2 regions of the Collinsella sp. AM13-34 genome follow, and region 1 is predicted to be linked to the other one. Evidence: riboswitches for the same ligand, from Rfam matches in the RefSeq annotation. Region 1 holds a riboswitch; the other holds the start of a gene.
What was found. Region 1 has a riboswitch for thiamine pyrophosphate ahead of thiC (phosphomethylpyrimidine synthase ThiC). Riboswitches for the same ligand answer to the same signal wherever they lie in the genome.
Positions count from the first base shown of each region.

Region 2: another riboswitch for thiamine pyrophosphate. It lies ahead of thiM (hydroxyethylthiazole kinase); the one in region 1 lies ahead of thiC (phosphomethylpyrimidine synthase ThiC).

Region 1 covers NZ_QRLE01000015.1:20,045-23,447, reverse strand. The annotation lists gene thiD (bifunctional hydroxymethylpyrimidine kinase/phosphomethylpyrimidine kinase) at 1-580, opposite strand, end outside; gene thiC (phosphomethylpyrimidine synthase ThiC) at 759-2,093, opposite strand; TPP riboswitch at 2,086-2,201, opposite strand; gene DW151_RS07270 (hypothetical protein) at 2,265-2,780, shown strand; gene DW151_RS07265 (YaaA family protein) at 2,821-3,403, opposite strand, start outside.
Region 2 covers NZ_QRLE01000001.1:89,844-93,246, reverse strand. The annotation lists gene DW151_RS00410 (thiamine phosphate synthase) at 1-515, opposite strand, end outside; gene DW151_RS00405 (thiamine-binding protein) at 512-853, opposite strand; gene thiM (hydroxyethylthiazole kinase) at 857-1,696, opposite strand; TPP riboswitch at 1,748-1,858, opposite strand; gene DW151_RS00395 (HAD-IIB family hydrolase) at 2,022-2,930, shown strand; gene DW151_RS00390 (LysR family transcriptional regulator) at 2,941-3,403, shown strand, end outside.

The DNA.
Region 1 (3,403 bases):
CAGGCTCGGCCAGTACGTCGTTGGCCTCGTTGACAAAATGACCGCCCTTAACCAAGGCTGCGCAGCCAAAGCGGCGGGTGAGGAGCATAGCGGCATTTTGTTGCGTGCGCTCGGAATCGACCTCGTAGTCGAGCAGCGTCATGGCCTCGGGAATGTTGGGCGTGATGACCGTTGCCAACGGGAACAGGCGGCGGGTGAGTGCCTCGGAGGCATCCTCGGCAATCAAGCGCGCGCCCGAGGTGGCGACCATGACGGGGTCGACGACCACGTTCGTTGCGTTCCAAGCGCTCAAGCGGTTTGCGATGACTTCGATAATCTCGGCAGAGGAGACCATGCCAATCTTGACGGCGCTGGGGCGGATATCGTCAAAGACGGCGTCAATTTGCGCGGCTACGATATCTGGCGAGATATCCTGCACGGCGGTGACGCCCAGTGTGTTTTGCGCTGTGATGGCCGTGATGGCTGTCTCGGCATACAGGCGGTGCGCTGTGATGGTCTTGATGTCGGCCTGAATGCCGGCGCCACCGCTGGAATCGGATCCTGCGATGGATAGAACGGCAGGTACCTTACTGCGATCCATGTTTGCTCCCTTGTTCGGTCGGAATCAAATGGGTCTTTAAGCCAGCATTATAAAGATGCCCGGGCCGACTCTATGTCGAACCCGGGCGGGCGATGTAATCTTTACGCAAATGTAAGCAAATGTTCACACGTCAACAATTGACGAACACCATGTTACTGATTGTGGCTCCGGTGACGAGTTAGTCCTCCATGCCGAGATCGATCGTCGTACCCTCGAACACCTTGTTGACGGTGCGGACGGCGCACATCTTGCCACACATGGTGCAGGTGCCCTCGGTGGCGGCGGGGGACTCCTCGTAGCGCTTCTTGCCGGTGACCGGGTCGAGCGCGCACTTCCACATGGAGTCCCAGTCGAGCTTGCGGCGTGCCTGGCCCATCTTGTCGTCCATGTAGCGGGCGTGCGGCACCTTCTTGGCGATATCGGCGGCGTGCGCGGCGATCTTGGTGGCCATGAGGCCATCGAGCACGTCTTGGGCGTTGGGCAGGCACAAGTGCTCGGCCGGCGTCACGTAGCACAGGAAGTCGGCGCCGGAGCTGGCGGAGATAGCGCCGCCGATGGCGGCGGTGATGTGGTCGTAACCCACGCCGATATCGGTCACCAGCGGCCCGAGCACATAGAACGGGGCGTTGTGGCACAGGCGCTTCTGCAGTTTCATGTTGGCGGCGATCTCGTCGAGCGCCATGTGACCCGGGCCCTCGACCATGACTTGGACGCCGGCGGCCCAAGCGCGCTTGCACAGCTTGCCCAGCTCGATCATCTCGGCGGTCTCGGTGGCGTCGTTGGAGTCGTAGAGGCAGCCCGGGCGGCAGGAGTCGCCGAGCGAAATCGTCACGTCGTACTCGTGGCAAATCTCGAGCAGCTCGTCAAAGTACTCGTAGAAGGGGTTTTCGTTGCCGGTGACCTCCATCCAGCCAAACAGCAGCGAGCCGCCGCGGCTCACGATGTTCATCAAGCGGCCGGTCTCCTTAAAGGTCTTGGTGACCGACTTGTTGATGCCGCAGTGGATGGTCATAAAGTCCACGCCGTCCTCGGCGTGCGCGCGCACGACCTCGAACAGGTCATCCTTGGTAAGCTTGACCAGCGGCTTTTCCATGTAGCCGATGGCGTCGTACATGGGGACGGTGCCCACCATGAGCGGCGTCTCGTCGATGAGCTGCTGGCGGAACTGGCGCGTCTTGCCCGAGTTGGAAAGGTCCATGATGGCGTCGGCGCCAAAGTCCTCGGCGATCTTGACCTTCTTCCATTCCTCGGCGGCATCGGCTTTATCGCCCGAGATGCCCAGGTTGACGTTGACCTTAGTAGACAGGCCCTCGCCGACACCAAAGGCGCGCATGCCTTTTTTGATGTGCACGATGTTGGCGGGAATGGCGATGCGGCCGTCGGCCACGCGCTCGCGGATGTACTCGGGGTCGCGATGCTCGCGCTCGGCGACTTCCTTCATCTGCGGCGTGATCTGCCCGGCGCGGGCGAAGTCGATTTGCGTGACGAGCTTGGGCTCGGTCTGTGTGCTCATTGGCACGGCTCCCTTCGTTGGCATTACCCATATCAGGTTTGCGGGTCAGGGCGGGCGCGCCCAGTCTCAGCCTGCCGTCTTGTCCTGCAAGCTCCCCGTTTATGTAATGGGCTCAAGTATAGCTCGAATGGGTACGATTGGCCTAACGAGCGTGCCTGTGGGGAGGCGAACATGGAAGACAAGCATCTATATCGAGAGACGCAATGGGATGTATCGGCCGAGGAAAGCCGTGCGCACCATGGCCTTGTCGCGATTGGTTTTGCGGTGCTTGCCGTGCTGGTGATTGCCTTTTGTATCTGGACGTTTGGCGGTCACGGCGGCGCTGCATGGGAGTTCGAGGCCGACGATGCCCTGCCGATCATGGCGGTGAAGGTCGCTGGTGGTAACACGGTGGCCGCGCCGGGCGACTATTGGTATCCGCGCGATGGATTTGTCCAGCTTCAGCTGAGCGGTGGGTCTATTCCTGGTGAGGAAATCGAACGCGTGACGTATGATGCGGCGCTCAAAACGCTGACGGTGAAGCTCAAGAATCAGGGCGACGTGCCTACGACTATGGATATCGCGCTGACGGAATGGCGCTTGGAGCCCCCATCGGGTGTTGCGGTGTCCGAGGTAGAGCACGTTAAGATTACCTACCAAGATGGCTCGACAAACGAAGTTGCCAAAGCCGACGGCTTGGCGGAATAGACGCCGTGCCTAGGCAGCACATTCAAAAGTAGCGGTGGTCCTACAAGGTCTGTTCGTTCAGGAAGACCAAAGTGTTCTTATTTGAAAGCTCGGGAAAGTGACGATAACCAACGTCAAACGCGGTGAGCCCGCTTACATCCTCGAGCTTGTTTTCTGCCATCCAGCGCACCATGGAACCACGTGCCTTTTTGCTGGCGGTCGAGCGCTGGATGGGCTTGCCGTTGCGGATGCCTTCGCCAAAGAGGCACGTGACGACCGTGGCGTCGCCCGCGAGATGGGGCAGAACGGCTTTGGCGTACTCTACGCTGGCGAGGTTGACGATCGTGGTGTTTGAGCCTGCCGGGGCGATAGCCCGCGCGAGCTTGTCGCTCCAAAACGCATAGAGGTCTCGGGCATCGTCAACGGCGAGCTTCGCGCCCATCTCCAGCCGATATGGTTCGACGGCATGAAAGGGGCGAACGCACCCGTAGAGGCCAGAGAGGATCCACAGGTGGCTTTGCAGCCATGCGAGCTGCGCGGAATCCATCACCTCGGGCGCCATGCTCTGGTATTGAATGCCGTGGTAGGACATGACGGCAGGGGAGAGGTGACAGGCGAGTGCGGGATTGTCGAGATCGCCGTTT
Region 2 (3,403 bases), on a different contig from region 1:
AGGTCCTCAAAGCTTTTGGTGATGATGGAGCCGTCGGCCGCGCGTCCGCAGTCGCGCTTGGTCTCGGTCTCGTGGAGTGGGCCGATGCCCAGGTAGTCGACCAGGCTCATGTCGGCGGTCTTGACGTACTCGAGCATCTCCTCGCAACGGGCCGAAAGGCCCACAATGGCATCGGGGCCCAGCAGCTTGCGGCAGACCTCGACGGGAATGTCGCTCTGGCCTACGTGCACGCCATCGACGGCAATGCCCTGCTCGCGCGCGGCAAGCACACAGTCCAGACGGTCATCGATCAGCAAGGCGACCTGACCGGTCTTGCCGGCCTGTGCGATTGCCTGCGCGGCGTCGCCGGTCAGCGCAATGATCTCGCGGGCGCTTGCCACCTTGGAGCGCACCTGAATGCAGGTAAAGCCGGCGTCGAGCGCCTGGGCCACCACATCGCCCACGGGGCGTCCGAGGGTGTTTTCGGGGCCGAGCACCAGATAGGCCGAGATATCAAGGTTGTCGCGGATGCTCATCGTGCTTCCTCCTGCTTTTTGATCTGCGCTTCCATGCGCTCGAGTTTGCCGGTCATGGTGTCGGTAAATCCGGGTCGAATATCGGCTTTGAGCACGACTTCGGTGCGGATGCCCTTGCTCGCCAACACAAAGGTCGCGTCGCGCACGACCTGCATGACCTCGTCCCAGTCGCCCTCGATCTCGGTGAACATCGAGGTGGTGCGGTTGGGAAGGCCGCTCTCGCGAATGACGCGCACGACCTCGGCGACCTCGGCGGACAGCTCGTCGCCGGTGCCACATGGGGCGATGGCCACGGCGACGAGCGTGTTCATGCCGGCATTGGTTGCGGGTTCGGACATGGCTTATGCCTCCTCGAGCTCGAGTCGGTTGTCGGCAATATCCTGGGCGGTTGCGCGGTAGAGCTCGTCGATAAAGGCGACCTTAAAGCTTGCCGGGGCATCGGCGACGGCGGCGGCACGCGTGCCGGCAACGTTGTAGACGGCGGTGCCGCAGACTGCTGCCGTAAACGGATCGGTAGCACAGGCGTACACGGCCAGCACGCCGCCCTGCGAGCAACCGCAGCCGGTGATCTTGGACATGAGCGGGCTGCCGCCGTGGGATTTGGCAACGGTCGTGCCGTCGGTAATCAGGTCGACTTCGCCCGAGACCACAACGGCGCCGCCGGTGTAGCGAGCGAGCGCCACGGCGGCATCGCGGGCGGCGTCGACCGTGTCGGTGGTATCGACACCACGTACGCGGCTCAGATCGGCCGACTCGCCCTCAAGACCCCACAGGCCGGAGAGTGCGATGATCTCGGAGGCGTTGCCGCGTACGATGGCGGGCTTGTACTGCTTGAGCTCGTTTACCAGCTGGGTGCGCAGGCTACCGATGCCCAGACCCACCGGATCGAGCACCCAGGGCTTGCCGGCGTCGTGTGCCGCCTTGGCCGCGCGGGGAATCGTCTGCTCGTAGATGGGGAAGAGCGTGCCCATGTTGAGATAGATGGCGCCGCCGCCGGCAACGAGCGCCTCGCCCTCGTCGGGCAGATAGACCATGGCGGCCGAACCGCCCACGGCGAGCTGCGCGTTGGCGACAAAGTCGATCGTCACCGTGTTGGTGATGGAGCCGGCCATCGGATTGGTGGCTCGAATCTCCTCTACGGCCTTGACCATATGTTGCTTAAGCTGTTCCGAATCAATCACTGCACATGCCTCCTTGGCATAGAAAAGGGGCGCTGTGCATAGACAGCGCCCCTGTAAAGGCGGCATGCTCCCTACGCCAGCATTAACTGACAGGTTCAAAGGATTGGGCCCTATGCCCTCTCAGCCTTGTGGTTTGCACCGCCGGCACTCCCGCATCGAATCTGTTGTTCCCTATACTAGCGCACCTGCCAATATGGGACAGGTTTATTTTGGCAGGTGGCAACAGGGGCGCTGCATTTTCCCAGATAAAACCTGCCAAGATAAACCTGTCCCTTATTGGCAGGTCGTTACAATAGACGGGATAGAGAATGACCGAGGGGACCTTATGATCAAACTTGTGCTGACCGATATGGACGATACGCTGATTCCTGCTGGACACGATGGCGCCAGCGACTGCGCCATCGAGGGCATTCATGCCATGCAGGCGGCGGGCCTGCATTTTGGCCCGGTTTCGGGTCGCCAGCCGTCCGCGATGAGCTGGATGTTCCGCAATCGCTCCGAGTGCTTCTCGACCGGTGCGTTTTGCAACGGCCAGGTGATGTTTGTCGATGGCGAGGCGGTTGCCTCGCGCGCAACTGATAACGATGCCCTTATGCGCCTGGCCGACTACCTGGAGCAAGAGACCGACGATACCTATTTGAAGGTCTACCGTCTGGGTGATGACTTTTGGGACAACGACGCCTATTGCGTGACAAGCGATCCCGAGCGTGTGCGTCACGCCATGGAGTCAGGCGGCAACGCGTGGCTCAAGGGCGAAGAGGCTCCCTGTCGCCCTGTCGTTGACGATGCCCCGGTATACAAGGCGAATATCTGGAGTGCCCGTTCGCGCGAGGAGCTCGCCGAGCTGCGCGAGCGTGTTGCCGCCGAGGTGCCGGAGCTCTCGCTCGTGTTTCCCAACAACCGCGTGCGCCTGTTCGACGTTCTTCCGACCGGCTGGGACAAGGGCTGTGCTGCGCTGGAGCTGGCGCGCGCTTTGGGCCTGACGCCCGACGAGGTGGCCGTATTCGGCGATTCCGATAACGATTTGCCCATGATCGATGCCGTTCCCAATTCCGTTGCAGTCGCCAATGCTAACGAGGCCGTCACGGCTGCCGCGCGCTGGCATATCGGCGCTGCGGCAGATGATGCGGTTGCCGGGGCTCTGCATCAGATTGCCGCCTGCGCCGCGACGGGGGAGATGCCGTCGTTTATGCGTCAGATGGACGCGACGGGTTTCGACGTCACGAACGTCTAGGGAGAAAGCCATGAAGCTCCAGCAGCTCAGATATGTCGTCAAAGTTGCCGAATGCGGCAGCATCACCGAGGCCTCGCGCCGGCTCTTTGTGTCGCAGCCTTCGATTACCGCGTCAATTCGCGATCTCGAAAACGAGATGGGTGTACACATCTTTGAGCGCACCAACAAGGGCGTCATTGTGTCCGAGGAAGGCGAGACCTTCTTGGGCTACGCGCGCCAGGTGCTCGACCAGGCCGACCTGCTCGAGGGCAAGTACAAAGGCACGTCCGAGCAGGTGCCGCACTTTAGTGTGAGCTGCCAGCATTATTCCTTTGCCGTTAATGCATTTGTCGATGTGATCCGCGAGTTCGATGCCGCGCGCTACGACTTTACCCTGCGCGAGGAACAGACCCACGAGATTATCGAGGACGTCGCGCATATGAAAAGCGAGCTCGGCATCCTGTATCTGTCGGAGCACAATCGCGAGGTCATCG